DNA from 3 places in the Latilactobacillus curvatus JCM 1096 genome. Region 3 is predicted to be linked to each of the others. Evidence: predicted binding sites of a transcription regulator. Region 3 holds the regulator's gene; each other region holds the start of a gene.
The links. Region 3 encodes Rex, which represses fermentation and respiration genes when NADH is low (regulators of the CRP and FNR family bind a similar motif). Its sites were predicted from a motif close to TTGTGAANTANTTCACAA; they were not measured.

Region 1: a site for Rex is predicted at 4,191-4,208, ahead of pdhA (pyruvate dehydrogenase (acetyl-transferring) E1 component subunit alpha). Genes of this name have one in related genera too.
Region 2: a site for Rex is predicted at 7,928-7,945, ahead of tdcB (bifunctional threonine ammonia-lyase/L-serine ammonia-lyase TdcB). Genes of this name have one in related genera too.

Annotation. Positions count from the first base shown of each region.
Region 1 is NZ_CP026116.1:321,837-332,678, forward strand. Features, by position in the region: gene LCU_RS01775 (ABC transporter ATP-binding protein) at 1-342, shown strand, start outside; gene LCU_RS01780 (ABC transporter ATP-binding protein) at 329-2,098, shown strand; gene def (peptide deformylase) at 2,340-2,891, opposite strand; M-box (ykoK) riboswitch at 3,005-3,170, shown strand; gene LCU_RS01790 (hypothetical protein) at 3,395-4,057, shown strand; gene pdhA (pyruvate dehydrogenase (acetyl-transferring) E1 component subunit alpha) at 4,366-5,475, shown strand; gene LCU_RS01800 (alpha-ketoacid dehydrogenase subunit beta) at 5,477-6,454, shown strand; gene LCU_RS01805 (dihydrolipoyllysine-residue acetyltransferase) at 6,484-8,103, shown strand; gene lpdA (dihydrolipoyl dehydrogenase) at 8,111-9,517, shown strand; gene LCU_RS01815 (UPF0223 family protein) at 9,662-9,964, shown strand; gene LCU_RS01820 (inositol monophosphatase family protein) at 9,982-10,773, shown strand.
Region 2 is NZ_CP026116.1:129,098-139,939, reverse strand. Features, by position in the region: gene LCU_RS00840 (IS30-like element ISLsa1 family transposase) at 1-403, shown strand, start outside; gene LCU_RS00835 (ArsR family transcriptional regulator) at 333-560, opposite strand; partial or broken gene LCU_RS00830 (RepB protein) at 553-1,254, opposite strand; gene LCU_RS00825 (hypothetical protein) at 1,232-1,846, opposite strand; gene LCU_RS00820 (glycerophosphodiester phosphodiesterase) at 2,003-3,784, shown strand; gene LCU_RS00815 (hypothetical protein) at 3,840-4,172, opposite strand; gene LCU_RS00810 (FAD-dependent oxidoreductase) at 4,191-5,546, opposite strand; gene LCU_RS10030 (hypothetical protein) at 5,706-5,930, shown strand; gene LCU_RS00800 (endonuclease III domain-containing protein) at 6,182-6,802, shown strand; gene tdcB (bifunctional threonine ammonia-lyase/L-serine ammonia-lyase TdcB) at 6,840-7,880, opposite strand; gene LCU_RS00790 (hypothetical protein) at 8,096-8,428, shown strand; gene LCU_RS00785 (hypothetical protein) at 8,474-8,671, opposite strand; one part of gene LCU_RS00775 (IS3-like element IS1163 family transposase) at 9,002-9,843, opposite strand; one part of gene LCU_RS00775 (IS3-like element IS1163 family transposase) at 9,843-10,071, opposite strand; gene LCU_RS00765 (bacteriocin) at 10,548-10,658, opposite strand.
Region 3 is NZ_CP026116.1:1,806,848-1,817,689, reverse strand. Features, by position in the region: gene LCU_RS09380 (APC family permease) at 1-199, opposite strand, end outside; gene LCU_RS09375 (C40 family peptidase) at 432-749, opposite strand; gene LCU_RS09370 (coiled-coil domain-containing protein) at 982-1,458, opposite strand; gene groL (chaperonin GroEL) at 1,713-3,338, opposite strand; gene groES (co-chaperone GroES) at 3,374-3,658, opposite strand; gene LCU_RS09355 (CPBP family intramembrane glutamic endopeptidase) at 3,830-4,462, shown strand; gene LCU_RS09350 (redox-sensing transcriptional repressor Rex) at 4,515-5,162, opposite strand; gene LCU_RS09345 (ABC-F family ATP-binding cassette domain-containing protein) at 5,358-7,301, shown strand; gene LCU_RS09340 (YccF domain-containing protein) at 7,452-7,811, opposite strand; gene LCU_RS09335 (PTS sugar transporter subunit IIB) at 7,918-8,235, opposite strand; gene LCU_RS09330 (sigma-70 family RNA polymerase sigma factor) at 8,514-9,071, opposite strand; gene LCU_RS09325 (NYN domain-containing protein) at 9,147-9,680, opposite strand; gene rlmB (23S rRNA (guanosine(2251)-2'-O)-methyltransferase RlmB) at 9,684-10,571, opposite strand; gene LCU_RS09315 (Mini-ribonuclease 3) at 10,558-10,842, opposite strand, start outside.

The DNA.
Region 1 (10,842 bases), 410 kb from region 3:
GGTGGGAGCAATTTATCTGGTGGTCAAAAGCAACGTTTGGCGATTGCCAGAGCGATTGTCCGCCGCCCCGCGCTTTATATCTTTGATGATAGTTTTTCAGCATTGGATTATAAAACGGATGCGGCGTTACGAGGTGCATTGAAGTCAATCACCAAAGAGGCAACAGTGCTGATTGTGGCACAACGAGTTGGGACTATCATGAATGCTGATCGGATTGTCGTCTTAAACGAAGGTCAAGTGGTTGGTATTGGGACTCACCGCGACTTATTAAAAGATAACGAGATTTATCGTGCGATTGCGGCATCACAGTTATCACAGGAGGAACTCAATGAAGAATATTAGAGAACTTAAACGGCTAATGCGCTACATTGGGCCGTATCAAGTGACATTTTGGCTTGCGATTACCGCAACTGTTATTTCGGTGCTCGCTAATGCACTGTGGCCAGTGATCATGGGACTAGCCATTACTGAAATCAGTCGGAGTTTAGCACAACACGTTGCGATTAATTTTAGTTATATCGCGAAGGTGATTGCGATGATTTTGAGCTTTGCGTTGCTATATCAAGTGACGATGTTTTTAGGCTCGTTTTGGATGACGCGGGCTGTTCAACGGGCGATGCGTGATTTACGGCGCGACATTGATTTGCAAATCAATGCGCTACCCGTTCGTTTTTTTGATTCACAACAACAAGGGAATATCTTGTCACGGGTAACCAACGATGTGGACGCGATTACGAACGCTTTACAACAGAGTTTAATTCAAGTTGTGACATCGATCTTAGGGATCATCACGGCCGTGATCATGATGATTACGATTAATATTTGGATGGCGCTCTTATCATTAATAATGATTCCAGCATCGTTATTGATTTCAAGACGGGTCATTCAGAAATCGCAGCCGTACTTTAGAGGCCAACAAGACACGTTGGGCGAAATGAACGGCTTTGTACAGGAAAATTATGGCGGCTTCAGTGTCTTGAAACTTTACGGACAAGAAGAACGCGCAATTGCTGCTTTTGCAGAAATTACGGATCGGTTAACTGACTATGGCTTTAAGGCAGCCTTTGTTTCTGGCTTGATGATGCCGTTAGTTGGTTTAACGACAAACATGACGTATGCCGGGATGGCAACGTTAGGTGGTTATTATGTCTTGCACGGTGTGATTTCAGTTGGTAATTTACAAGCCTTCATTCAATATATTTGGCAAGTGAACCAACCAATCTCACAGATTACACAGTTGTCTGGTGTGATTCAATCAGCTGCTGCTGCAACTGGTCGTGTATTTGAAATCTTAGATGAGCCAGTTGAAGCAACCGATAATGAAACAGCATCGTTGCCAGCAATCGTTCAAGGTAAAGTTGAATTTGATGATGTCAGTTTCAGCTATAACCCAGACAAACTATTGATTCGCCATTTGAGCTTTACTGCTAACCCAGGTGATAAAGTGGCGATTGTCGGGCCAACCGGTGCTGGGAAGACAACGATGATTAACCTGTTGATGCGTTTTTATGATGTGACATCTGGAACGATTCGGATTGATGGGGTTGACACGAAGCAATTAAGCAAGCAACAAGTCCGTTCCCAATTTGGGATGGTACTTCAAGATGCTTGGTTATATCATGCTTCAATCACCGATAATATCCGTTTCGGGAAACTCGATGCGACAGAGTATGAAGTCGTTGATGCGGCTAAAACCGCTAATGTCGATCATTTTATCCATACGCTGCCAAACGGCTATCAAATGACGATTGATGAAGAAGCAAGCAACGTTTCGCTTGGGCAAAAACAACTATTGACGATTGCCCGAGCCGTGATTGCGGATCCTAAGATTTTAATCTTGGACGAAGCAACTAGTTCGGTGGATACCCGATTGGAAGGTTTATTGCAAAAAGCCATGGAAAAAGTCATGCAAGGGCGAACGAGTTTCGTCATTGCCCATCGACTCTCAACGATTCGCGACGCGGATTTGATTTTAGTGATGGACCATGGTCAAATTGTTGAACAAGGGACGCACGATTCGCTATTAGCGGCCGGTGGTGTGTACGCTAATTTATATAACAGTCAATTTGCCGATACGCCTGAAGCGGCGGAAGCATAAAAAAAGCGTGATTGAAATCTCATTAGAAGATTTCAATCACGCTTTTTTTTATGTGCTTCTTGAGTAGTCTTTACCGTTAAGCCTCAAAGCCTGACCAACTCGAATTAGCACTTCTTCTTCTTTAACGTGCTCTTGGGTGCAACAACTCCCGTTTAATCTAAAATTGGCAGTTATCCCACAATTCGGGATAACTGCCAATTCTGTATTAATGCTCAGTTGCTAAGCACAACCAATCGCACTTCTATTCAATAATAATCATGTCATCTGGTGCTGCGAATGGGTCTTGTTTGTTGATGTGATCGAAGAACAAGATGCCATTTAGATGATCGATTTCGTGTTGGCACACAATAGCTGGGTAGTTTTTTAAGCGAATCTTGTGGCTTTCACCATCTAAATCTTGGTAACGTAGTGTAATACGGTCAGGGCGGGGCACAAAGCCGGGCACTTCGCGGTCAACTGATAAGCAACCTTCACCTTCAGCAAGTGCTGCGTTTTGAACAGAGTGGCTGATAATTTTAGGATTGATAATCACATCTTTGAAGATGGGTTCGTCTGGTCCAGGGACCAAGACAGCAGACATTTGTTTTGAAACATCTACTTGGGGTGCAGCTAAACCGACGCCAGCGCGCAAGTGGTACTTTTCAGCAAGTTCAGGATCTTGGCTATTTTCTAAAAATGCCATCATGTCAGCAGCAAGTTGCCGATCTTCATCTGATAGCGGAAAAGTAACAGGTTCAGCTATCTTTCTAAGTGTTGGGTTACCCTCGCGGATAATATCTTTCATTAATATCACAGTTAAGACCTCCGATTAATTCGTCATTCATTATTCTAGCACAATTCAAGTTAAAACGGAATGAATTGCTTGACCTGCTAAAGTGAAACGGGTAGTATAAGAGTATAGATATATTGCTTTTCCGTTAGGTGAGGCTCCTATATGAACAAACGCTGCTACTCAGAAACATCGAGAGATGCCAATTGAGTCAACTGAAACTGCCAATGAAGGCTTTTTCTAACGTAGCTGAACATGGTTTCTACGTCATATAGTGCTAAAACTGAACGATTGGGAACGCCATGATAAATGGATGACGCTCAATTGTTGTGCGTCTTTTTTTGTCGGATAAAGCGGTATGACTAAATTTAAAGTAGAGAAAGTCTGGTGAGTAAAATGATGAAAACAGCTGAAGGACCTGTAAGTAGTAGCGATGGTGATCATTCGAGGTGGTCTGTCATTTTACTGCCAGCATTAGGCTAGCGGTTTACGACGACTTCCTCAAAAGGGAAGGAGTGTCGAACGCGATGCACAAGAAATTAAAAAAAGACGTTAACATCACTGGCATTACAAGCAGTGGGATGTTAATGCGTTTATTGGCAACTCGGCCAAGTGGCTTAACAACTGTCGAAGCTGCTAAAAGAGAAACAGTATTAGAAAATTCACAAGCACGGGTTAGCGTTATGCGTGATGGCTTTTTACGCTTAATCGGTGCAGATCAAATTGTGCCCGGTGATATTTTGGTATTGGCTGCTAGCGAAAAGACACCCGTTACAATCGCAACAGTTAACAAAGATGTTAACGTTATTGAAGCGGGCGAAGCAGTGACTGAAATGGTGCACGGCGTTGTGCTAGATGCAACGGTTGGTGCTAAAGCACAAACACCTAAAGTTAGAGTGGGAAGCACTTTTATGATGGCGGTAGCTGCATTGGTTTCGTTTTGTGCAGTATTAATGGTTAATCAATTCGCTTTCATGGGCTTGGCAACGTTGGTTGTCGGGGCAATCCTGCTAACAATGATTAAGTTAGTCAACCTTGGTCAAATTAAGGTTGCGATTGATTTAAATGATTTGCGGGTAAGTGAACGGTGCGTGCAAGTCAGTCAACAAATTAAACCAGTAGTCAGAGTGTTTCAAGAGCTCTTAGTGCATGCTGGCAACGCTGAGATACCCCAACCGGTCTTGGCATAGAACTACCCCAACTTAAATTTAACGATGAGTCTGCTACGGCGGACTCTTTTTTTGTGCCTATTATTTGCTATTATATAACAGAAAACGAAATTAAATTATAACAGATATAGAACAGACGTGAAAACTAGCTAACTAGTGATTAGATTCACATATAATAAAAACTAATGAAAGCGTAAACTGACTAATATAGCTTATAAAACGCTTGCATTTAGTGATGTGAAATGCTAAATTAGTCTTGTAAAGATGCTTAAGTAATACAGATATAAGCAGTCATTAAAACAGTTTTTTAAAGAGGAGATATGGATACTATGGTCAATAATAAAGCTGCAGTTAATTTTGAGAAGTTATTGAGCGATGAGAGCCAAGATTTTAAGACCGTTCAAATTTTAGATGAGACTGGCCAGGTTGTTAATCCGGAATTGATGCCGGATCTCAGTGATGACCAATTGGTTGAACTGATGAAACAAATGGTTTGGTCGCGTGTGCTTGATCAACGAGCAACTGCTTTGAACCGTCAAGGCCGGTTAGGATTTTATGCACCAACTGCTGGGCAAGAAGCCAGCCAATTAGCAAGTAACTTTGCGATGACTAAAGACGACTTTTTATTCCCTGGTTACCGGGATGTGCCACAATTAGTGCAACATGGGCTACCTTTATCACAAGCATTCCTATGGTCACGAGGCCATATTGACGGTAACAAGTATCCAGAATCTTTGAAGGCGATGCCACCACAAATCATTATCGGCGCGCAATACATTCAAGCAATGGGTGTTGCGGTTGGGATGAAGAAGCGCCAATCAGAAAATGCTGTTTACGTTTATACCGGTGACGGTGGGACTTCACAGGGGGATTTCTATGAAGGCTTGAACTTTGCGGGTGCTTTTAAAGCACCAGCCATTTTCGTTGTTCAAAATAACGGCTTTGCGATTTCGGTCCCACGTGAAAAACAAACAGCTGCTGTAACGTTGGCTCAAAAAGGGGTCGCAGCTGGGATTTCTGCCATTCAAGTCGATGGGATGGATCCACTAGCAGTTTATGAAGTGATGAAAGAAGCGCGTGAATTTACAACTGCTGGCAACGGACCGGTCTTAATTGAAACATTAACCTATCGTTATGGACCACATACATTATCAGGGGATGATCCGACTCGTTATCGGACCAAAGAAACAGACGATATTTGGTTGAAACGTGATCCACTCGTTAGAATGCGTCGTTTCTTAACTGATAAGGGACTTTGGTCACAAGATCAAGAAGACCAATTGATCGAACAAGTTAAAACAGACATTAAAGCAGCCATCAACGAAGCGGATGCTGCGCCAAAACAAAAAGTCACAGATTTCTTGAATGTTACATTTGAAGACCAACCACAAAACATTAAAGAACAAATCGCAGAGTACAGTGCAAAGGAGTCGAATTAAGATGGCACAAAAAACGATGATTCAAGCAATTACAAATGCGCTGGATTTAGAACTTGCAGATGATAAGAACGTCTTGATTTTCGGGGAAGATGTTGGGAAGAACGGTGGGGTTTTCCGAGCAACTGAAGGGTTGCAAGCTAAACATGGTGAAGACCGCGTTTTTGATACACCGTTAGCTGAATCTGGGATTGGTGGTTTATCAATCGGTTTAGCACTAGAAGGCTTCCGCCCTGTACCTGAAATTCAATTCTTTGGTTTCGTTTTCGAAACAATGGATTCGATTGCTGGCCAGATGTCACGGACACGTTATCGGATGGGTGGCACACGCAACATGCCAATCACGATTCGTGCACCATTTGGTGGTGGCGTGCATACCCCAGAATTACATTCAGATAACTTTGAAGGAATGATCACGCAAATTCCAGGGATTCGCGTGGTTGTGCCAAGTAATCCATATGATGCCAAAGGCTTATTGATTTCTGCGATTCGTTCAAACGATCCTGTTTTGTATCTTGAACACATGAAATTATACCGGTCGTTCCGCGAAGAAGTACCTGATGAATCTTATACAGTGCCGCTTGATAAAGCAGCTGTGGTTACTGAAGGGACAGATGTTTCAATCATCACTTACGGTGCAATGGTGAGAGAAGCGATTAAAGCGGCCGAAAACCTAGCTAAAGAGAATATTAAAGCTGAAGTAATTGATTTACGAACAATTGCACCATTAGATGTTGCAACAATTATCGCCTCTGTCGAAAAAACAGGGCGGGTCGTTATTGTTCAAGAAGCACAAAAACAAGCAGGCGTTGGGGCACAAGTTGCTTCTGAAATTTCAGAACGTGCTGTTCTTTCATTGGAAGCTCCAATTGCACGTGTTTCAGCTCCTGATACGCCATTCCCATTTGGACAAGCTGAAGCAACTTGGTTACCAAATGCAACTGATATTGAAAATAAGGTTAAAGAAGTTATTAACTTTTAGTCGATAACGAAAGAAGGGACGTTAGACGTATGGCATATCAATTTAAATTACCGGATATTGGTGAAGGGATCGCAGAAGGCGAAATTCAAAAATGGGCAGTCGCAGAAGGTGACACGATTCAAGAAGATGATGTCTTACTTGAAGTTCAAAATGATAAATCAGTTGAAGAAATCCCATCACCCGTTAGTGGGAAAGTCGTTAAAATTTTAGTCGGTGAGGGTGAAGTGGCAACAGTTGGCCAAGTACTGGTTGAAATTGACGCACCAGGTGTTGAAGGTAACGATACACCAAGTACGGCAACACCAGCTGCTACACCCGAAGCAGCACCGACTGCAACCGATGCAGGTGGTGTTTACCAATTTAAATTACCAGATATTGGTGAAGGGATTGCCGAAGGTGAAATTCAAAAATGGGCGGTCGCAGAAGGCGATACCATTCAAGAAGATGACACTTTATTAGAAGTTCAAAATGATAAATCAGTTGAAGAAATCCCATCACCTGTTAGTGGGAAAGTCGTTAAAATTTTAGTCGGTGAAGGCGAAGTGGCGACTGTCGGTCAAGTATTGGTCGAAATTGATGCTCCAGGTCACAATTCGGCAACGGCAACATCTGCTGAACAAGCACCAGCTACGGCGTCAGAATCAACACCAGCTAAAACAACGGCGCCAAGCAGTCAAGCAGTAGTTGCGATTAGTGACCAAAATCGGACGATTTTAGCTATGCCATCTGTTCGAAAATTCGCACGTGAAAACGATGTTGATATCAGTCAAGTGCCAGCCACCGGTAAACATGGTCGGATTACTAAAGAAGACGTGCAAATCTTCATGCAAAATGGCGCTGCAACAACGACAGCACCTGCTGTAGAGACAGCAGAACAACCAACGTCGCCAGCAACACCAGCTGCACAACCAGTTGCTGCGACACCATACACCTCTGTTACACCAGAACGGGAAACACGTGAAAAAATGTCACCAACGCGTAAAGCAATTGCTAAAGCAATGGTGACAAGCAAGCATACGGCACCACACGTTACTTTATTCGATGAAGTGGAAGTTTCTAAATTGATGACCCATCGTAAGAAATTCAAGGATGTAGCGGCTAAGAAGGACATTAAGTTAACCTTCTTACCATACATCGTTAAAGCTTTGGTAACGGTCTTACGTGACTTCCCAACTTTGAACGCGTCAATTGATGATGCAACTAACGAAATTGTTTATAAACACTACATTAATGTCGGAATTGCAACGGATACTGATCACGGGCTCTATGTCCCAAATATCAAGGATGCCGACAGCAAGAGTATTTTTGCCATCGCTAAAGAAATTGGCGAAAATACGCAAAAAGCATTGGATAACAAATTGAAACCAGCTGAAATGAGTGGTGGTTCAATGACAATCAGTAATATCGGATCAATTGGTGGCGGTTGGTTTACACCGGTTGTTAACTACCCTGAAGTTGCAATCTTAGGGGTTGGCCGAATTGGGACAGAACCAATCGTCAACGCTGATGGTGAGTTGGCTGTTGGCAAAGTCTTGAAATTATCACTATCATTTGATCATCGTTTAATTGATGGTGGAACTGCGCAACGTGCGATGAACGAATTAAAAGAATTATTAGCTGATCCAGAGCTATTATTGATGGAAGGATGATTTTAAAATGGTTGTAGGTGATTTTGCAATTGAATTAGACACAGTAGTCATCGGTTCAGGTCCTGGGGGCTATGTTGCGGCAATTCGCGCGGCCGAAATGGGTCAAAAAGTAACTGTGATTGAACGTGAAACAATTGGCGGTGTTTGTTTAAACGTCGGCTGTATTCCTTCCAAGGCTTTGATTTCAGCTGGTCATCGACTACAAGAGGCAAAAGATTCATCTGTCTTTGGTGTGACGACTACTGGAGCAACATTGGATTTTGCGAAAACGCAAGACTGGAAACAACATGAGGTTGTTGAAAAACTAACTGGTGGCATTTCAATGTTGTTCAAAAAACACAAGATTGATGTGTTAGACGGTTCAGCCTTTTTAGTGGACGAACATAGCTTACGCGTGATTAAAGAAGAGAGTGCACAAACGTACAGTTTTAAAAATTTAATCATTGCTACTGGTAGTCGTCCAATTGAAATTAAAGGCTTCAAATTTAATAAACGGGTTATTGATTCAACTGGTGGTTTAAGCTTAACGGAAGTACCAAAAGAATTAGTGGTCATTGGTGGTGGCTATATCGGCTCTGAATTAGCAGGGGCCTATGCCAACTTAGGTGCACATGTGACGATTCTCGAAGGGACAGACTCGATTTTACCTAACTTCGAAAAAGATATGGTGCAATTGGTGACAAAGAACTTCAAAGCTAAAGGGGTCGATGTGATTACTGGCGCAATGGCAAAAGAAGCTGTTGAAACTGATCAAAATGTGACGGTTAAATATGAAGTCGGCGGCAAAGAAGAACAACTTGTTGCCGATTACGTGATGGTGACTGTTGGTCGGCGGCCAAATACCGACGAAATGGGACTCGAACAAGCCGGTATTAAGATGGCTGATCGTGGTTTGATTGAAGTTGATCAACAAGGCCAAACTAACGTTAAGGGCATCTATGCGATTGGCGATATCGTTGCTGGAGCAGCTTTGGCGCATAAAGCAAGTTATGAAGCTAAAGTGGCTGCAGAAGCCATTGCCGGTAAGAAATTAACGGTTGATTACCACGCAATGCCAGCTGTTTGTTATACAGATCCTGAGTTGGCAACGACCGGTTTAACGGTTGCAGAAGCCAAGGTAAAAGGAATGAACGCTAAAGGATTTAAGTTCCCATTTGCAGCTAATGGCCGTGCTTTATCATTAGCAGATACAGAAGGTTTCGTGCGGTTAGTGACGAATACGGATGATAACACAGTTCTGGGCGCTCAAGTTGCTGGCGTTGGCGCGAGTGATTTAATTTCTGAATTGACGTTAGCCCTTGAATCAGGCATGAATGCAGAAGACCTTGCTCTAACCATTCATCCACATCCAACGTTAAGTGAAGCGATTATGGATGATGCCGAATTAGCATTAGGATTGCCAATTCATATTTAATAAATAGTTTAGAATGACGACGCACCAGTTGAGTGCGTCGTTTTTTGATTCCGCTATTTCTAAAAGGATTCGACAGCTTCTAAAAAAGTGCGTTATAATATGAGAGATTAATGGCATCAGTTGAATTGAAACTGGCGCAAATTTATGCAAATTTTAGGAGCCTTTATGCAAACGAACTATAGTTATCCTTTAGAACCAGACTGGACGCCAGCTGAAGTTGTCCAAGTCATGAAATTATATAATCTTGTTGAACAAGCTTATGAATTTGGTGCGAAAGTTGCGGATTTACAAGCTGCTTATCGTGACTTCAAAGTGGTTGTTCAAAGTAAGATGCAAGAAAAAAAAATTGATAAGGCCTTTTCAGAAGCGTCAGGCTATTCAATATATCGGTGTATGCAGGCTGCAAAGAGGAGTAGTCGAACCCAAATCAAAATGACGCTTAATTAGTGAAAGTGGATGAAAAAATGGAACAAGAAGCATTGTATCGGTTAAGTCGTTCGCTGCAAAAGTGGATCCTTGAAGCAGCTGCCTATACCCGCACACAAATTAAACAACCATTAACGGTTAGTACTAAGTCTGGGCCTAATGATTTAGTGACTAATGTCGATTGTGCTAATCAAGCTTTCTTAGCTGAAAAGATTAAGACGGCTTATCCGAACGCGCAATTAGTGGGGGAAGAAGGTGCCGGTGAGGTGCCTGATGATTGGCAACAGGGACTAACTTTTTTTATTGATCCCATTGATGGCACGATGAATTTCGTGAAGCAACGGGCAAATTTCGCCATTATGATCGGCGTTTATGAAGACGGTCAGCCGCTATTCGGGATTATTTATGATGTGATGGCCGATCAATTGTTCTGGGGCGGTCCACAGTTGGGAATATTCGAAAACGAAGCTGCCCTCAAAAATGCTGTCGACGAGCCGTTGCAAGAAGGGTTAATCTGTGTCAATACACGGATGCTGGTCACCAATGAAGCACACTTGCAAGAGGTGTTGTATCAATGTTCGGGTGTGCGGATTTACGGTAGCGCCGGTATCACTTTCGCCCATTTGTTGAAGGGGCAAGTGCAAGCTTACATCTCCAAATTAGCGCCATGGGACATTGCTGCAGGTCGGGTTTTAGCTGAGACGTTAGGTTTTCAAGTTTTACAATTTGATGGTCAACCAATTTCCATGATGCGAAAAGAAGGGATGATTATCGCGCCAAAGCAAGCAACACAAGAAATTGTCACGATTATGAATGGTTCAAATGATTAAAGATAATTAAATTTTCATGAAAAAAACTTGCGTATTTTCAAAAAAACGCTAATATATGAAGCACAGCCC
Region 2 (10,842 bases), 220 kb from region 3:
TCTGGTTACATTCGTAGAACGTAAGACCCGACTTCTATGGGCCATCAAAGCCCCTAATAGAACGGCTAAGGCTCTAAACACCGCCTTTGGCAAGTTTATGGGGGCCTTCGGTCCCCAAGTAAAATCCATTACTGTTGATCATGGTAAAGAGTTTGCCAATTATCAGGCCTTAGAACAGGATTATCAGATCAAAGTTTATTTTTGCCATCCATATTCACCATGGGAGCGAGGTTCCAATGAATATTTTAATAGACGGTTACGCTGGTTCTTCCCGAAAAAGACCAATTTTAGCCAAGTAACGACTGATGAGATCCTAGCAGCACTTGAACTAATTAATCAACGACCATTAAAAATACATCATCAACAGACTGCCATTGAAAGATTCCGGGCTTGTTCGGATTAAACTTGTAATTTGCCTCTAACAAAAGACTATTAACGCTTAATTCTTCATTTTTTTGTCGATTTTCGGTCGGCAAAAACTTTAAATGGTATTGAACGGTCTGTTTAGCTAGTCCTAGCTCGTCCGCCAACTCTTTTATCGTTTTTAAGTCTTCACTCATGGTTTAAGTCCTGTCTTTTAACCGTTGGTAGATATTGTTCAATGGCTTTTTTAAGGTACTTACAGATATTTTTCTTTGAGTAGTCCTCTTGTTTAGCTCTCACATAAGAGAGGTGGTCTTTGACACCATTTAGCCCTCTTAATTCTTTCAGTTCGTCATAAAGCGGATAAACGTTTTTCTGTAAGCCTACCAATATCTTTTTGTCAACAAGGTCAAGATAAGACAATAAGAAATGTTCTATAAGTAACTTAGTATAAGGGCTATCCATTGCCTGCAAGACTAATTGGTCTTCTGTTTCAGCTTTACGTGCTTTATCTTCTTGATAAGCCCTATCGTCCAACTTGTAACTGTTATCGTCTGCCATGCGTTTCTTCTCGATATGAAATACTATACTATCAATCGAACGTCCTTTTTTGACTTTCTCATAAGTCACGTTAAAAGAGGTATGTTTTGTGATTTCTTCTAGAGGTTCTTTCAATACTCTCGTTTCAAAGTGAGTGAATCGTTTGTATTCTATTATCGTATCAGTCATTATTCTTAGTTCTTTAACCGATATTGAGGGATTGCGATAGCTTTCTACTTGGTCGGCTCTCCGTCCACCCTTCACGCTGTAATACTCGTACTGGTTGTAATTCATGGATAACCAACGGTAGAAAATAATGGAATACTTGCTATTTAATTCTGCAATATCTGACGGTAGATTGCAAATTTAATCCGAATTTTTGGACAAATTTGTTCGTACTTTTATGTCCGGATTCTTGACATAGGAGCCAATTTTGTGGCGCTCGATTTGCTTCCATCGCTTCTGTGGCATCTTCACCATTGTACTTTACAGGCGCCATTAGAAATCCGTCTGCTATATAATCAACGTCATCATCTGCCATTGTTGTAGATGACGTTGTATCATGATTGTCGTTTGATGACTCTGTTGATGCCATACTATTACTAGATTCACTAATCGATACTTGTTCTTCATCGCTACTATTATGTCTAATTGCAATCGCCGGATCTGCAGATGGTTCCTTTGTTGATTCAGTTCTAGCTGTTGTGCTTGAACTAGTGGCTGATTGTTCAACCACACGTTTCATTGGCATTGCTTTAGAAAAATAAACTGCACCTCCTGCAATTATGATTAGGATAACAATCGTTTGAATAAATAATGCTTTTCTTCTTTGCGATCTAACCTGAATAAAATCGTCGCGCCATTGCGGATTGTTCCGTCGCTCTTTATAAAAAGCATATGTATGTTTGGTCCGAGTTCGCGCGCTTAAATATTTTTTGGTCATTATTTCCACAAGATAGCTTTAGCGATTTCATTCATACTATTAACTTAATAACTATAACAAACTCTTCATTAAATACAAAGATTAATCGGTATTACACGCTTCTATATTTGTTGTACAATTATCTCATTACGAGTCCAATTGAGGAGCACCCATTCAATGCAGTATTTTAAAACCCTATTTACAAGTACATTCACTTTTTTAAAGCAGTCCCAGGCCTATTTTCGTAGTGTGTTATTGATGCATGGCTTTTTGCTTTTAATTTGTCTACCGCTTTTGAGTAAAGCCAGCTACTTCATTCTGGTACATAATCAGATCCAGTTTCTCGCGTTGAGCAACTTACCAGCGCTTATTCATCAGCATCCGATTGCGCTGTTAGCACTCGTAGGAATTGCGCTACTAATTTTATTGCTGGCTTTCTTCGAATTCACGTTTCTTCTATTAAGTGTGTACTTTATTCAGATTAAACGGCCGCTAGCTTTGCAGGCATTGCTGAAGATGACTTTTGCGCAACTCAGGCACCTTCGAATTGGCACGTTCTTTTTCTTTCTATATTATTGTCTTTTAATTTTACCGCTGGGCGGGCTTGGCTATCATTCTGATTTATTGACTAAGTTTAAAATACCGGCATTCATTCTGGATTATATTCTCATGAATCGGCGAATTGTCGCGGGACTTTTCATTCTTGTCTATTTGGGCTTATTATATCTCGGCTTACGGCTGATCTTCACCCTACCAAACATCATTCTTCAGCAGATGACTTTCAAAAAAGCGTTGACCAGTAGTTGGCAGTTTACACATCAAAAAATTGGCTCATTACTGGGGCGTCTACTCTTAATCGGTGCCGCACTGATTGGCTTTACGGGACTCACTTTTTTCCTACTCATCCAACTACAAGCGTTGATTGAAACCCACACATCAGTGGGACTGCCAAGTGCCGTGGTCATCATGACCTTGTTGCAAGCTGCTATGCTCATCAACTTGGTGCTTTCGACAGTCGCCGTCTTTTTCATCGTCATTGATTATTTGTTGGCCGACCCACAATTTGTGCAACCGACGTTCAACTATGCAACCTTAAAATTAAGCGTGCCGCTCAGTGGTCGTTGGTTATTATTCGTAGCAAATTGCGTTTTAATCGGCGTTGGGACTTATAATTGGGACTATCTCCGTTCAGTAACCATTCAGCAGCCGCTAAGCATTTCCCACCGTGGCGTTTCGCAAAAAGACGGCGTCCAAAATTCGATTAGTGCGCTGCGAAAAACTACCCGATTAAAGCCCGATTATGTTGAAATGGATGTGCAATTGACTAAAGATCACCAATTCGTCGTCTTTCACGACTTCCAACTTGCCCCACTCACTGGGCACTCAGGGACCCCGCAGTCTAAAACACTGGCGCAACTGACTAAAATGACCGTCCATGAACATCGGCAATCCGCACCAATTGCTTCATTTGATGACTATCTTGCACGCGCCAATCAGCTTCATCAAAAACTACTGATTGAAATTAAGACACCCACCACCGATAATCCCGGCTTGGTGCAACATTTCCTGAATAAGTATCAGGCCAATATCGAAGCTCACGGTCACATGGTGCAATCCTTAAACTGGCACATCGTCGAGGCCGTTAAAAAGGCAGCACCGAAGATTCAAACGGGCTACATTCTCCCCTTTAATTTTATCGGCCCACCAATTTCGAACGCTGATTTTTATGCTGTTGAAATGACAACTATCAACAGTCACTTCATTCAAGCTGCACATCAGGAAAATAAGGCCGTCTTTGTCTGGACACCCAATGATCAACAAGCCGTCCACCGCATGATGTATTTCGGTGCAGACGGCGTGGTCACCGACAATCTCACCGCGGTTAAGCAAGCTAAACAACAAAATAACCAACGACACTACGCCGATAAACTCGCATATTATGTGATCGGTATTGGGTAATATAGTAAAAAAGGATTGGGAATCGATATTTTTATCGATCCACAATCCTTTTTTATTAGCGATTCTTTCTAAGCCAACGTCTTACACTTGAATAGCCAAGCGTAAGCCCCGTTAAGAGCAATACACCAGCTGAATACACGAATCCAATGACAATCACCGTCTTCATCAAGCCTATTTGGCGAACCATGTCAGCACAAAAAGCTTGTGTTGCTGCCCATTTTTTTCCTAACTTATAAACGAGCAGGATATTAACCACAAAAAAGTGGCAATCAGATCCTGCTTGAATTTTTCTGACATCTTTAACGCCCCAATGTGTCTTATTGCTGTTCATTATAACAATGGCTTTTGCAAAAGAAAAGGTCACAAAAAAGCAGCCATCAATCTTCAATTGACAGCTGCTTGCACTTTATTTGTCTAAAAGTCGTTGTGCTTTTTGGGCGGCGACGTTCATGATGTTCCAAGGACGGTCAAAACCTGGTTGGAAGAAGAAGTCAGCGTATGCTAAATCATCGATTGTCATCTTACCTTGAATGGCAAGTGAAATGGCGTTGATGTTTGCCGTCACGTCAGCTTTAGACATGATTTGCGCACCGAGTACACGCCGTGTTTCTGGATCAAAGGTTAATTTGAAATCGACCACTGGATTTTCTGCTTCAGGGACGAAGTGTGGGCGATATGTTTCAGAAACCAAAACAGATTGGGTCTTCACACCCATTTTATCAGCTGTTCCTTCTTTAATCCCAGTTGAAGCAAAGTGATAATCGAAGACGCTCAATGCTGATGAACCTGAAACAGCGGGTACCGGTTGGTTGGCGGTGACTAAGTTCTTAGCAGCATAGCGACCTTGGCGACGCGCATTCGTTGCTAAAGCAATTGGCATTTCTTTGCCAGTTGGTGCGTATTTTACAACCGTTGCATCCCCGACTGCAAAAATATCGGGTTGGCTTGTTTGTAAGAATTCATTGATTTCAATCCGGCCGCTGCGGTCGAGTTGTAATGTATCTTTTAACCAGCCTGTGTTAGGCCGAATCCCCGCAGCTTCGATGACTAAGTCAGCATCGTATTCAGCTTGATCGGTCACAACTTTAGTTAGCTTACCGTCAACGCCGACATATTCTTTGACGCCTTGACCAACTGCAGGATAGATATTGTGCGCTTGCATTTCAGCCGTTAATTGATCTGTAAATTCTTGATCGAGATAGAGACTTAATAGACGTGGCAAGACATCAACAACTGTAACATGTTTGCCAGCTTTAGCAAATGCTTCAGCCGCTTCAATGCCAATATAACCAGAACCGATCACCACAACATTTTTAACGGTTGGATCAACTGTCCTCGCCTTTAATTTAATCGCCCAATCACGGCCACGCATTGCGTAGACATTCTCTAAATCACGGCCTGGCACTGGTAATTCAAATGGCACAGCGCCGACACTCAAGACTAACTTATCGTAACTTTCTTCACGCGTTGTATTATTCTTTAAATCCTTCACTTGGACCGTATGTTGATCGGCGTTAATCGCGGTGATTGCTTGTTGTAGGTTGACTTCAACCCCTTTTGCCCGCATGCCTTCTGGTGTCGCATAACTGACATCATCAACGTTTTTGACGGTCCCTTCTAAATAGAGTTGCATCCCGCAGGATAAGAACGATAGGAAATCGCCTTGTTCGTACCATTGGATGGTTGCATCCGGATAATCGAGTAAACTTTCTTGAACAGTTTCAAATCCACCATGAGATGAACCGACAACGATAATTTTCACATTGATCACTCCTTATTCTATTTTACACAACTCAAGTATAACGCAGATGATATTAATTACAAATAAAAACGCATTCTCGGCTGACTTTCAACTGACCATTCTTAAATTCCATGCTAGAATAGTGACAAGCTTTACAATAAAAAAACAATGGAGATTGCTATGGCCTTTATCAAACGAAACTTCCCCACTTTTATCTATCTAGCAACACTTTATCTCACCTATCAGATTCTAAATACTTTGATTCGCATCTTTACCAGTACCGATATTCTCGTCTACGCCAAAGAATCATTAACTATTTTCATCGTTTTCTTCGGTATTTTCTATTTCTCATATATATTGTTCGGCGTTGGCTTATTATACGCTGGCCACGTCATTTCGAAATAATCGGGCAACTACGAAATTTCACTCATGATTTTAAACATCCTCACCACTTTTAGTACCCTTACCACGATTATTTTAAAATTTTCTGGGGCGCAGATGCCGCGTTTCTTACTTTCAACCACTTTTTTCATCATTTTGACCACCATCTCATTAGCCACAACTTCCAAACTGCTACAACTGCGCACCAAGCGAATTGACAATAAGTGACTGCCAAAGGTGAAGTAGCGTCTTTTTATGTTAAGGAGACATTTTTCATGAACGGTAAAATTGATTACTACCAACTCTTTCAAACAATGTATCGGCAATATGGGCCGCAACACTGGTGGCCTTCTGATTCCCATTGGGAAACAATGGTTGGCGCGGTTCTAGTTCAAAATACAAACTGGCAAAATGTTGACCGCTCGCTCGCCAATCTACGATCAAGTACGCACTTCGAGCCAAACAATCTGCTTTCTCTTTCGGATGAAGCCCTTATGTTGGCTATTAAACCCAGCGGCTTCAATAACGCTAAAAGCAGGACAATTAAAGGGCTGTTTCGATTTTTAGCGACAGTTGATTTTGACTTAGACACGCTCAATCGGATGACAACCACCACTGACCTACGGCGCCAGTTACTTGCCATCAAAGGCATTGGTCCGGAAACAGCCGATGTCATTTTATTATATGTCTTCGACCGCCCAGTCTTTATCGCTGATTTATATGCCCGCCGCTTAATTGCTCACCTAGAGCACTGTTCTTTAAAAGACCTCCACTATTTAAAGGTACAACAGGTTATTGAACCACAGCTCTTACCCCAAATGACTGTTAAAGACTGCCAAGAATTTCACGCCCTAATTGACGATCATGGTCCAGCCTTTCTTGCAGCACAAAAATAAGCCGGCATCCGTTTTTAGACGGATGCCGGCTTTTTAATTATCCAACAACCCCTTTGCTTGTATCAGTTGGGTGGAAGAGTTGGTCAATAATACCCGAAACGCGGGTTAAATCAACATTCCCGCCTGAAACTAAAGCCACAATATTTTTATCTGTTAACCATTGAGGATCAATTTTACCACTCAGCAGTGCTGCCGTTGGTAATGCACCAGCGCCTTCTGTGACAATCTTAGTCCGTTGCATGAGATTCTTCATCGCAGTTGCGATTTCTTTTTCGGAAACTAAAATCATTTCATCGACTAGATTTTGAACCACTGGGAAAGTCAGTTCACCTGGAATCGCAACGTCTGTCCCATCGGCTAGCGTGAAGTCCGCATGATGGCTGGTGATTGTGCCTGCTTCAAATGAAGCCGTCATCCCGTGCACGTTTTCCGATTGAACCCCAATGATGTGAATTGAGGGGTTAAAGGATTTCAAAGCCGTCGCAATGCCGGAGATTAAGCCACCGCCGCCAACCGGTACAATCACCGTATCAACATTCCAAATCGCATCCAAAATCTCAAGGCCGATTGTCCCTTGGCCGGCCATGACTTCGCGATCGTCGTAGGGGTGGACAAATGTTAAGCCCTTTTCGGCTGCTAACTGCTCCATGTACAACCGCGAATCATTAAAAGTCGTACCATGTAAAACAACGTTCGCCCCATAACCGGCGGTCGCTTGTTGCTTAGCAAGTGGTGCTTCTTCTGGCATCACAACGGTCGCATCAATCCCTAATAACTTCGCGGTCAATGCGACCCCTTGCGCATGATTGCCGGCTGAAGCTGTAATGATGCCTTTAGCCCGTTGCTCTGGCGTTAAATGGTTAATTTTATTGTTCGCACCACGGAATTTAAACGATCCCGTCAGCTGCATATTTTCCAATTTCAAATAGACATGACCGTGCGCCACATTACGACTCAAGAACATCGATTGAATTAAAGGTGTTTCGCGAATATACGGTTTAATGGTTGCCCGTGCTTCCTCAATATCCCGGATATCGCAAATGTCTGCGGTTTTTAATACTAATTGATTCGTTGCCATTCTGGCCACCTCTTCCATTTGAATTGACACAAATGTCTGCGGATAGGTTGTGCTATCCTTCACAATTAAATGTAAGCCACTTATCAAGCATTGTCAAAACAAAACGGCCTTAAATTAGAACGCTTTCATTTGGTGGTTATTAAGTTCTCATTCTAGTTGTTTAACCAGCAAGATAGTGATAGAATACCATAAAATAAAGTGATGAGGTGCTCAACATGAACGAAGCAATTTTAGTTTCAACTAGCCTACCACTCGTCATCGGTAGTGGTTTTGGACACGGACACAAAGAACAACAATTCGTTCAGCAACTAAACGTAGCTTTGCAAGCTGCTAAGATGAATTGGCACGTCTCTCTTGATGATACTTTTGGGGATAGCCAAGCCATTCACCAAAAACAACCGCAAGCTTTAATTCTCAAAAATGGTCTTCAGCACCAATTTAATCAAAGTAATTTTGACTCAAACCGGATTTATCAACTCGATGCGCTAGCGTTATCAACCCTGTCGACAAAAGCAGTGGTTAACTTTTTAGCGAAACTATCGGCTTAGCTCAAAAAAGAGCGTAACGCTATATAAACGTTACGCTCTTTTTCACTAATAACCATATCTAATCGTCGACAACGCCGTCATTTCTTTTAACTTAGCTTGTTGACTGGCTGATAGCTGCAAGCCTTCTTTTTGAACCACATTCGCAATTGCAATGTTCATCCGGCTTAAAATGAATGGCACGGCTGTTGTTTGTGCTTCAAGTTCAGCTTGATAGCTGTTACTGCAATGGTACCGTTTGGTCATCTTGTTTCAAGTCAGTTAATAACGTACTGATTATCGTAATTGCTTGATTCCCCCGTTCCTGTCCACCTGCATACCACTTCATATTTGCTCACTCCCCATTTTAATGAAAACCACCAAAGGTTATCGAGCTAGCAATTAAACCGTAGCCCAAATTAAAATCGCGCAGTCTTTTTCGATCAAGTTTTATTAATTTCTGATGGATATAGCCGTATAGATTACGATTTTCCTGCGGCAATGTCAGTGGGACGATATAGTTTTCATGGTAACTGTTATAGATCCCTAAACAAACGTTGAATTCTGCTCCTATGTCAATAAATGGCACATCTTTTTCTAAACACTCGTTCTAATTCTGTCGGAATTAAACCAACTGATGTAATTTGAGGTTCGGATTACCAAGTCCTCAAAATTGGAAAAAGTTGTTTGAAAGGCAAACTCTCTCTTCAACAATGAGTGAAAAGCTTCAATTGGCCCATTATCATAAGGATAACCTTGTTTTGAGTATGAGTGGCTAATCTGATGCCGTTCAAGTAAAGTTTCAACTTCGTTGCTGGTGTACTGTGAACCCATGTCAGAGTGAAAATATTGTGGCTTTTGATGATATTCAAGCGCCTGATTAATCGTTTCTACAACTAACGTCGCCTCCATCTGACGACCAATCTTGAAAGCAAGAACTTGATGAACCTTTGGTTCGTAAATAGAACTGAGATAAACCCAGGTTCCTGGACGTAATTCCAAATAAGTAATGTCAGCACGCCATATCCTTGCATTGGGCTGGTGCTTGATTAAATTGGGGCGTTGTGAATGATCCACATGAGTGCCAGGTTTTTTAAATCGCCGATTCATTAAAGAGTGAATCTCCATTTCCCTCATTAATCGTAAAATTCGTTTTGACCCAACACAGATGCCTGACTTGCGAAGCACCATCGTTATTCGTGGATAACCATAGGCACGATAATTATTTTCCCAAATCAATTTAATTTTTTCTTTGAGTTGATTATCAACACGTTCGTGTTGACTAGGTTGATATCTTTTCCAATGGTAATAGGTGCTGCGCGGTAATTTCAGTGCCGAAAGAATAATTGATAAGCGGTGTCGCAATAACTGATCTTCTATGAAGACAAGGCAATTAATTCGTCCTAATGCTTTCCCAGTAACACCGCCGCAGCTTTTAAAATTTCGAGTTCCTCCTTTAATCGCTGATTTTCCTTTTGAAGTTGTTTGAATTCTTTGGACGTTACTTCAGTACCGTCTTCTAGCTCAACTGATTTAGCGCCTTTAACCCAGTTATGAATTGCGGCTGGAGAAACACCGTATTCCTCGGAAAGCGAGCGAATAGATCTTTTCTCTTCACGATGCATCTTCACAATGCTGGCTTTAAAATCATCTTGATATCGTTTCATTGGAATGCTCCTATCTTGTTTTATTAATTATGGCACAACTGTTCAGAAATTTATGTACCAAATACTAGGATAGGAGCAATATCTGTTGCACTATTGTTCAATATATTTTGGCTGAAATCACTTTTGATAATCGATATGGTAAACTGACTAATAATAGTCCCAACCGCAACTAACAATAACTGGATCACGATAATTAGAATTAAATTAGCTGTATCAGTCGTTTTTATCTTATTTTCTTTTTGTTGATGAAAATGCCACCCTAATCGCATTAATACCATTACAAGTAATGACGCATCTGAAATAAACAGATATAATATTGAAAAAATAATCGCTATTAAAATATCTAATATGATCCGTTTAAATGTTATCTTTCTTTGAATATATCTATATAATAGAAAAATTAATAAGATAGCAACAAAATTTTGCATTAAGGAAACCGATACATCCGTATATAACATGCTCACCAACAACCTATCTTAACGATGGGTAAAAATTTGTTTAATCTTATGAATAAAATTAGAACTATTTCCTGCCATACCACCGTTTATTTTTTGCAATTCTTTTTCTGAAAGTTCTTTAAAGATCATCATACTTTCTCCTATTCTTTAGTCTAATCAAATTATACATAATTCACAAGATTAACTTATTTTTTAAAATTAACGTTATCATTTTTATGATTAACGTTAATTACGGTTTATAAAAAATAAAAAGGTTGGCATAAAATGATTTTATGCCAACCTTTTTATTAGGAATATTTAACTAATCCGAAAA
Region 3 (10,842 bases):
CTGCGATTGGAATTGAATACCAAATTGCCGCGGCCGAAAGGGTCGTCAATACGATGACGATTTCTTCTGTCCCGTAGGCCACTGATGACAATGCATCAGAAGATAGCATCGCTAACGCTTTAAAGCGTCCTAATTTTTGATTACCCTCATCGGAAGATTTTAACGGTTTCCCGATAAAAATCCGTTTTAACTGTTGCATAGCAATATGACCCCTTTAAATAATATTTCTAACATAAAAAGCCCTCATGTGAATATCATTCGTCGCAATCCACACAGTGACTTTTGAATTTCTCTATAACTTAAAAAAATAATTGCCGTTTATTCAAACAAATCGTATTCTACTATAGTTACGCATGAATTACTACCACAATTTAAAAAAGAACTGACCAAGGTAATCGAAACGCCTCGATTCCTTGGTCAGTTCTTATTTTTTATGATAAACGACGGGCAAAATCTGGTTTGTAATCTGAAATTTTAGTAATTCGAACTTTATCGCCAGGTTGTGGTGCTTGGATAAAGTAGCCATCCCCAATGTAGATTGCGACATGGTGGGCTGTTCCAACCCCTCCCCAGAATAATAGGTCGTTTGGTTGTAATTCATTGAGCGGTACATCTTTGCCTAACTTACTTTGATCTTGTGAAACACGGGGTAATTTAATCCCATTTTTAGCGTAAACGTATTGCACTAAGCCAGAACAGTCAAATCCTTCGGGTGTGGTGCCACCCCAAACATAGGGTCGCCTAAATATTTAACCGCTTCTTGGATAATCTTATTATTCATTAAATCCTTGTTACCAGTAATTAATGCGGCACCTGCATCACTCGCCGCTTTTTGAGCAGCCGCTTGCGCCTCTAATTCTTTCTTGAACTTCGTTTGTAGTTGCGTTAATTGGTCGTTAGCTTGTTGTTTTTGTTGATCTAAGTCCTTAATTGCAGCATCATTTTCCTGTGATAATGATACCAGCTTGGCCTGTTGCGCTTCTAATTCAGTCTTTTGTTCAGCTTTTTTTCAGCTAATGAGGCCGTTTCAGCGGCATTATCCGCCTTAGCGTCTAACAGTCGATTGATGATTGAACCTTTTTGGAATAAATCGCTCAAACTTTGGCTCGACAATAAACTATCGATCATATCAAGATTAAAACTGCTATCTCGTGTTTGTAATTGCCGCAGGTTACCTTCAATAATCGCCACTTGCTTTTGATAATCAGCAGATGTTTTGCTGAACTCGTCTTGTTTTTCTTTAATATCCGCCTGTTTTGCAGTCATTTGTTCGTTCAATTGCGTTGTTTTTAACGTTAAATTACTAATATTATTATTCAATTCGGATAGATGATCTTGTGCTGTCTTAATGGCAGTTTGCGTTTCTTCAGGCGTTGCTTGGACCGTTTGTGGTCGCGCTAAAAAGAAGCCACCTAACATTAAACAGGTTATCAGTATCCGCCGGTTTCGAAAAATCATTGTCAACACCTCCAACTATTATTATACCGCAATCAAAATTAATTAATAGGGTTGCGCACAATTTATATATGCGCATTTTTTTTGAAAAATAAAAAAGTTCCAAAACTTTTGCCAGTTTTGGAACTTTGGATTTAATCGTGCTTTTTGGTTATAACGACTTCCGCTTAACTACAAAACGAGCGTTATGGCAAAAACCGCCATAACGCTCGTTTTTAGGTTAATGCTCAGAACCAACCCGTTTCAAACGCACTTCTTTACATCATACCGCCCATTGCTGATGGGTCCATGCCTGCTGCTGGTGCTGGGTTGTCTTCTGGTTTGTCAGCAACCACTGCTTCAGTTGTTAACATTAAGGCCGCCACACTAGCTGCATTTTGTAATGCTGAACGTGTCACCTTAGTTGGATCTAAGATGCCGGCTTCAATCATATTTTCCCAGTTGCCGTTGGCTGCATTGTAGCCGACTTCAACTGGTTGTGATTTAACTTTTTCAACAATTACTGAGCCTTCAAGACCAGCGTTGGTTGCGATTTGACGAACAGGTTCTTCCAATGCACGAAGCACAATGTTAATCCCGGTTTGAACGTCGCCTTCTTCTTTAAGCGCAGCAACACTTTCGATCACATCGATTAATGCTGTCCCACCGCCGGCAACGTAGCCTTCTTCAACAGCTGCACGCGTTGCGTTCAAAGCATCTTCAATCCGATATTTTTGTTCTTTCAATTCTGTTTCTGTGGCAGCACCGACTTTAATCACTGCAACGCCACCAGCTAATTTAGCCAAGCGTTCTTGTAATTTTTCACGGTCAAAGTCTGATGTTGTTTCAGCAATTTGTTTCTTGATGTTTTCAACCCGTTCAGCGATGGCATCTTTGCTACCAGCACCTTCAACAATTGTTGTATCATCTTTTGTAACAGTTACCTTACCAGCTGTCCCTAATTGATCGATAGTTGTTTCTTTCAATTCTAGACCGAGGTCACTTGTAATCACTGTGGCACCTGTTAATGTGGCGATATCTTCTAATTGTTCCTTACGACGATCACCAAAACCAGGGGCTTTTACAGCAACCACGTTGAATGTCCCACGAATCTTGTTCAAGACAAGTGTTGGTAATGCTTCGCCATCAACATCATCAGCGATGATTAACAAGGCTTTACCTTCTTGCACGATTGATTGTAAAAGTGGTAAAACATCTTGAATATTTGAAATCTTTTTATCTGTAATTAAGATATATGGGTTATCTAGGTCAGCTTCCATCTTATCGTTATCCGTTACCATGTATTGTGACAAGTAACCACGATCGAATTGCATCCCTTCAACAACGCTTAATTCAGTATCAATCCCTTTTGATTCTTCAACTGTGATGACCCCATCGTTGCCAACTTTTTCCATTGCATCAGCAATTAAACGACCAGTTTCTTCGTTAGCTGATGAAACAGCAGCCACTTGGGCAATGGCATCTTTACTTTCGACTTTGTGTGAAATTTCGTGTAACTTCTTAACAGCTTCTTTAGTTGCTAATTCAATCCCACGACGAATCCCAACTGGGTTAGCGCCGGCTGTGACGTTCTTCATCCCTTCACGAATAATTGCTTGAGCTAAAACAGTAGCAGTAGTTGTCCCATCACCAGCGATGTCATTCGTTTTTGAAGCCACTTCAGAAACTAACTTAGCACCCATATTTTCAAAATGATCTTCTAATTCGATTGCTTTAGCAATTGTCACACCATCATTAGTAATTTCTGGTGAACCGTAAGCTTTTTCCAAAACAACGTTCCGGCCTTTTGGTCCTAATGTTGTTTTCACTGTGTTGGCTAATTGGTCAACCCCTGCCAACATTTTTGAACGTGCGTCTTCTGAAAATTTAAGTTCTTTTGCCATAATTTATTCACCTCAAAAAATTTTTTTGTTTATTATTATTCAACAATAGCCATAATATCTTTAGCATGGAGCACTAAATATTGTTGACCTTCATATTCAACTTCTGAACCTGCATATTTATCGTAAATAACTTCATCGTTTTCTTTAATATCAAGTGGAATTCGTTTGCCGTCACTTGTTAATGTGCCGGTACCAACTGCGACTACTTTGCCGGTTTGTGGTTTTTGTTTAGCATTACTTGCCAAAACAATCCCACCTACTGTTTGTTCTTCTTCGTCTTTAACGGCGATAATCACGCGATCTTCTAATGGTTTTAACACTTAAAATCCCTCCATCAATTTTACTTTTTTAGCACTCTATCATCTCAAGTGCTAATCACAATTTTTATCATAGCATTTTTTCAGAACATTGCAAGTATTATGCTAGCACTTTTGCAATTTGAATGCTAATACGCTAAGCTATTGTCACAACAACCTTTGAGGAGCTTTCACATGACGCTATACAAACAAAATTTTTCAATTATCATTAGCTATTTGTTCATTTTATTGATTCCTAGTGCAGTCGTCCGTTTTGGTCATCTATCTGCCTCGTTTTTTCTAATCACAACCATTGTTGATTGCCTCGGTGCCGCCTGGTTACTCTATCTTAATCAACGCACACAAGCCAATGCCATTGAGCAGCGGCCTTTCCCACTCAAACCCATTATCATTTGGGGGTTGTGTGGCATTGTACTGGTCTTAGTAATTCAGATTCTCGCCGGCTTCATTGAACAAAACATTCTCCACATCACTGCCAAATCGCTCAACACCATTTCACTGATGACCATGATGCAACAACAACCGTTTCTTATTTTAGCAACGACCATCGCCGCACCGATTATGGAAGAAATCACGTTTCGCAAAGCAATCTTTGGTGGATTAGCCAGTCGCTTAAACCGCATTTTAGCCGCCATCATTTCAAGTTTACTGTTTGCTTTTTTACATCAGGACGGGCATTTGTTAATCTACACGGCCATCGGTCTTTTCCTATGTTGGCTGTACCGCAAGACAGGTTCGATTTTCACCACAATCATCAGCCATGCTGGGATGAACCTGATCGTCACTTTACTGTATCTCAATCGTTAAAAAAAGCGTTCAAACAGGCGGCTACTACGAGCAACTTGTTTAAACGCTATTTTTATTCTTGATTTTGTTCATCAGTATAATTATCGAGGAAGTAAATCAAAGTTTGTAGTTCTTTAGCCAAATCAACATTTTGAATCCGCACGTTTGATGGCACAGAAATTCGAATTGGCGTAAAGTTCATAATCCCTTTAATCCCAGCGGCCACTAATTCATCGGTGACTTCTTGAGCTTCATCAATTGGCACTGTTAAAATGACAATCTCGATCTGTTGGTTCTTCAATTGTTCGGCCATCTCGTCCATTGAATAGACAGGAACACCGGTTTGAATTGTTCCAATCATTTCGGGTTTAACATCAAATGCTGCGCTAATCCGAATATTATTGGTTTGCTTAAAGTTGTAGTTCAATAAGGCGTGGCCTAAATTCCCCACCCCAATCAATGCAACGTTTGTCAATCGATCTTGGTTCAAGGTCTTCTTGAAAAAATCTAGCAACGAAGCGACATCATAGCCATAACCACGTTTGCCCAGTGCACCGAAATATGAAAAATCACGACGAATTGTCGCACTATCTACTTTAACTGCTTCAGATAATCCAGTAGAGGAAATTTTAGTTTTCCCTGAATTGTTCAAAAAGTTTAAATAGCGGTAATATAAAGGCAATCGTTTTGCAGTTGCTCTTGGGATATTATTCTCAACCATTTGAAACCTCCTTTTTGATTTGCTTGTGAAAATAGTGTAGTACCATACTGAAATCATACTGAATTTTCTTGTGAAAAGCAATATATTTACAATTTTGACTGTCCATCGTTTAAATCTGTTATGATAGTTGACAGTAGTATTATAAAAATGAACGCAATTAACTTTAAAAAACACCGCACGAAAGGATTTTTAGCCGTGATATTATTACAAGTTCAACAAGTCGCACGCAGTTTTGGCGGCGATTACCTTTTCAAAAACGCACAACTCGAAGTACAAGACCGCGCCCGTGTTGCCCTCGTTGGTCCAAACGGGGCTGGTAAATCAACCTTATTAAAAATGATTGCCGGCATCACAACGCCTGATGAAGGCCAAATCATTCTTAGCAAAAATGCTCAAGTCGGTTACTTAGCGCAAGATAGTGGCTTAGACTCAACCCGGACAATCTATGCGGAGATGTTAACCATTTTCGATGATCTCCGCCAAATGGAAGCCCAAATGCATGAACTCGAGACCGCAATTGCGGACACAACCATTGACCATGCTAGCGAAGAATATGCAGCCTTACTAAAACGATATGACCAAGTCCAACACGATTTCTCTGAAGCTAATGGTTACGGCTATGAAGCCGAAATCCGTGGCGTCTTACATGGTTTCCAATTTCCAGAAGACACCTTTGAAAAGCCAATCAGTACACTATCGGGAGGCGAACGCTCGCGACTCGCACTTGCTAAGTTATTGCTTGAGAAAAAAGACGTCCTTATTTTGGACGAACCAACGAACCATTTAGATATCGAAACACTAACATGGTTGGAAAATTATTTACAAACTTATCCCGGTGCCTTGCTCACCGTCTCGCATGACCGGTACTTCTTAGATAAAATCACTAAAGAAGTCTACGACATGAGTCGCCACACATTGACCCATTATACCGGTAATTACAGCCATTTCTTAAGTTTAAAAGAAGCTAACCTCTCACTCGAATGGAAGGCTTATGAAAAACAACAAGCTGAAATCGATAAACTTCAGACCTTTGTTGATAAAAACTTAGTGCGCGCAAGTACCACGAAACAAGCCCAAAGTCGCCGCCGTCAACTCGAAAAGATGGATAAATTAGACCGGCCGCAAAACGAAGCCGGTAAAATTCATTTTCATTTCGAAAGCGAACATCCAAGCGGTAACGAAGTATTGCAAGTAAGCGATGCCGCTGTCGGCTATTCCCCCGATAAAATCATGGTACAACCAATCAATTTTGAAGTGAACCGCCACGAACGCTTAGCCATCATCGGACCTAACGGAATTGGTAAATCGACCCTTCTCAAAAGTATCTTGCACCAAATTCCGTTCATCAAAGGCCATGAAAAAGTCGGTAGTAACGTTTCAATGGGCTACTACGATCAAGAGCAACGCAATTTACACACTAACAAAACCGTCCTCAACGAATTATGGGATGAACACCATACAACACCTGAAAAGGAAATTCGCACACTACTTGGTAGTTTCTTATTCACCGGTGACGATGTTTTAAAGGTTGTGTCACAACTCAGTGGTGGTGAAAAAGCCCGCTTACTCTTGACGAAACTCGCGATGAACCATGACAATTTCTTAATCATGGATGAACCAACGAACCATTTGGACATTGATAGCAAGGAAGTCTTGGAAAAAGCCCTCCGTGAATTCGATGGCACCGTCCTCTTCATTTCCCATGACCGGTATTTCATCAATCAAGTCGCCACTGGCATTATCGAACTATCAGATACTGGTAGCAAACGATACCTCGGTGATTACGATTACTACCTCGCCAAGAAAGCTGAAGAAACAGCTTACGCAGAAGCAGCTAGCCAAAACAGTGCAATTATCCAACCAAGTGCCAATGCACTAGATGCCTACAAAGCAAGTAAGGAAAACCAACGTGCACAACGGAAACTAGAACGCGAAGTTACTGCTTTAGAAGAAAAAATGGCCGCACTAGAGACTAAGGCCAACGCAATCCAAGAACAAATGACCCAAGCAGACGTAATTACTAAACCCCTCATGCTTCAAGAACTACAACAAGACCTAGAAAAAGTCCAAGCTGAACTCGCTCAAACAGAATCAGACTGGGAAGAACAAGCGATGGCACTAGAAGAACTAACACAATAGAGTGCGTCAAAAGCCGGTTATGCTGCGAGCATCAGCCTAACAAGGCGAATGCTTGCTACAAGCAATCGTTTGACTTGTGTAGCTAAGCACAGAAATATGCCTGCACCACATAAAAAAGGGTAGCGATCAATATCGTTGCCCTTTTGCATTTTAATTAATTTGTTTGCCGAACGGACTTAACGATAACGCCGCTAGCTTAAAGTGTTGCCGGCCAAATGGAATCCCAATAATCGTAATTGATAATAATAGCCCCCAAAAGACATGGCTCGCCCACATCACAAGACCACCTAAGAAAAACCAAACAATGTTTAATAAAAACGAACCTGCACCCCCCGTTGAAACAACGGTTGCGTTAAACGGCATCAAGGTCAATGCGCCAATCTTAAAACATTGTAGCCCGACTGGAATTCCAATAATCGTAATACTCCAGGCAATCCCCAGAATAAACCAACCGATAGCCTCTACTAATCCCCCGAATAGCCACCAAATTAATGTACCAATTAAACTCATTGAATAAACTCCTTTATACTTGATTACCTTAATTATACCTGATTCATAAACAAAAAAAGCGGTAGCCGCCTAAAAATAGGTCGCTACCGCTTTTCTTAATCTTTTTTTAACCGATTAATGCTAACGCTTGTTTCAAGACAGTTTCGCCGTCCATCATGCCGTAAGCCTTCATATCAATTACTTCAACACCGATTCCTTTTGGTGCCAATTTTTCTTTAAATTGACCTTCCATGAAACGAACTTGAGGGCCTAATAGTACGCAGTCAATTTTTTTAGATTCGAGTTGGTTGTCTGCATCTGAAGCGCCAGTTGCAAAAATTTCTGCGTCTAAACCTTGTGCTTCAGCGGCCTTTTGCATCTTTGAAACTAATAAACTTGTTGACATCCCTGCTGCACAACATAACATGATTGTTTTTTCTGCCATAATGAATTACCCCTTAAATTTTAATTGGTTAGAAAGCGATAAAAGGCTTATAAAAAGCGTTTTCATTTCCTCTATGTTTTTAGTATAAGCGCTTTCTTTATTAATGTCAATTAATGTTATTTAAAAATATATAAGCCGCCCATTTTGTTGACCTATCCCAATCATTAACCTGTCACCTGTTATTTTATCGCATGAAAAGTATTTTTTATGCTCCCTACTAAACACAAAAAACTGCTAACCAATGCCTAAAAATCGTCGGTTAGCAGCTTTTAGCTATTTTATTGTTTAGTATAGAATCGTTTTAATTTTGTCTGGCAACGCGATTGTGCCCGTTTCATCTGTTCAAACGTGCAATCTAGCTGGCTACACGCTTGCTCAACTGCTAGTTGCCCCGTCAAAACCCGAAAGGCCACTAACTCTAAAGCAGATAGTGTCTCTAAGTACGCCCGCATTTCAACCGTTGACTGATAGTATGCCACGGTATCTTCAGCGAGCGCATTGCATTCCGGACAACAATCAAATAACAGGGCTTGCTGATCGACCCGTCGTTTCTGAGCAAGTTCTTTGCGAATCAAGTTTAATACGTGGTGGTGAAAGCGTAATTTATAAAAACCACCAAAACTTTTGCCGCAATTTTGATCATAACACTGGCAAGTCTCATAACAGACGATTCGCGCTTCTTGTAACCAATCGTCCTCATCAAATAAGCGAATATAATATGGAGTAAAGGTGCGATAAACCATTGGTAGGTAGGCTTTAAATAAAACATCCAACGCCTCAGAATCGTTTTCAACCACCGCTTGAATTAAGTTTGCATCACGTTTTGCTAATTCCATCAATGAACCACCTCTCACGCAACCCCACGCCTTTATCTTAACAAGTTATCGTACATTTATTAAGAGAACGTTTGTTTAATCATCTTTTTCAGCACTTAGTGCATCTCGCACCTGTGCAAGTTGATCTAGTTGCGCCGGATTCCACGGCATATTCCGTTGCAAGGTCCGATCATGATAATGCTTGGCATCATGGTCAATTTCACGGTGCGTTCGGCGAATCTCACGATAAAAATCGTGCGAAGACACCCGCAATGCGCCCCGTGAAAAAATCGTCCACTGCTCAGCTTGATCACTCGAAACCACCGTCACTTGCGTAATCGGCGACATTAATTTACCCGCTAAGCCTTCGATATAACTGTCCGCTGTTTCATCCTCATCGGTGAAGACAACTTCCAAATTATACTGCACATAACTTTGTTTAATCCCTGGCACATACATTGCATCAAATACTAAGATGACTTCAATCTCACGAAACTTGCGATATTCTGATAATATCTGCAATAAGCGATCACGCGCATCCGCGAGATGATCATTTTGTTTCAACTTATTCAGCTCGGGCCAGTTCCCAATGATATTATAACCATCTGCAATTAAGATCTGTTTTTTCATCTGCTATACCAAAGGTTGACGGCTATTATAAGCCTGATACATTAAAACCCCCGCAGCGACACTCGCATTTAAACTTTGCACATGACCGACCATTGGAATCGTCAACGTTTGATCAACTTCTTTTTTAACAATTGGTGAAAGCCCCTTGCCTTCATTACCAATGATTAAGCCGATTGGTCCTTTAGCATCCCACTTACGATAGTCGGTACCAGCCATATCGGTGCCAAAAATCCAAAGACCACGGTCCTTCAATTTCTTAATTTCTTGTGTTAAGTTCGTGACACGCGCCACTAGGATATGTTCGATCGCACCAGTCGATGTCTTAGCAACTGTTGATGTTAACCCCACCGCACGATGCTTAGGAATAATAATCCCATGCACACCAACCGCATCAGCTGTCCGCATGATTGAACCCAAGTTGTGGGGATCTTCCAAGTTATCCAAGATTAAGATAAACGGTTCTTCTTCTCGGGCTTTGGCCTTAGCGAAAATATCATCAACACTCGCATATTCAAACGGTGCGATTGCTAAGATAATCCCTTGGTGATTTTGACGGTCACTCAATAAGTCCAACTTATTTTTAGGCACATTTTGAATGATTAGACGTTTTTCTTTCGCTAATTTCACAACATCGTGGACAAAGTCAGCCTTCAAGCCATCTTGTAAGAAAATTTTATTGATTTTCTTCGCATCACTGGTCTTCAATGTTTCTAAAGAAGCGTGTTTTCCGATGACGAAATCAGTTTGTTCTTCAACAACTGCTTCTTCGACGGGTGCTGCTGGTTTCTTGTTAGCTGGACGGCGCGTTGGCTTTGCCGAATTATTGGCCGTCCGACGACTATTGAATTCGTTGTTCTTTTGTTTGAATGGTTGGTTATTATTTTTTCTCATGGGTCCTCCCAGCGTCGACTTGTTGAATACACCAGTGGGCTAATTCAGCGACGCGCTCTTGTTGTTCAGTTAAGTATAGATAGCCAAAAACTGCTTCAAAGCCCGTTGAGGTCCGATAAGTCGAAACACTCGTATTCTTGGCTTTCGTATAACTTTTGGCATTTCTACCGCGTTTAAAAATATTCATTTCTTCTTCTGTTAAATAATTATCATCGATCATCAAACCAATCAAAGCAGCTTGCGCTTTAGCCGACACATAATGTGTCGCCAC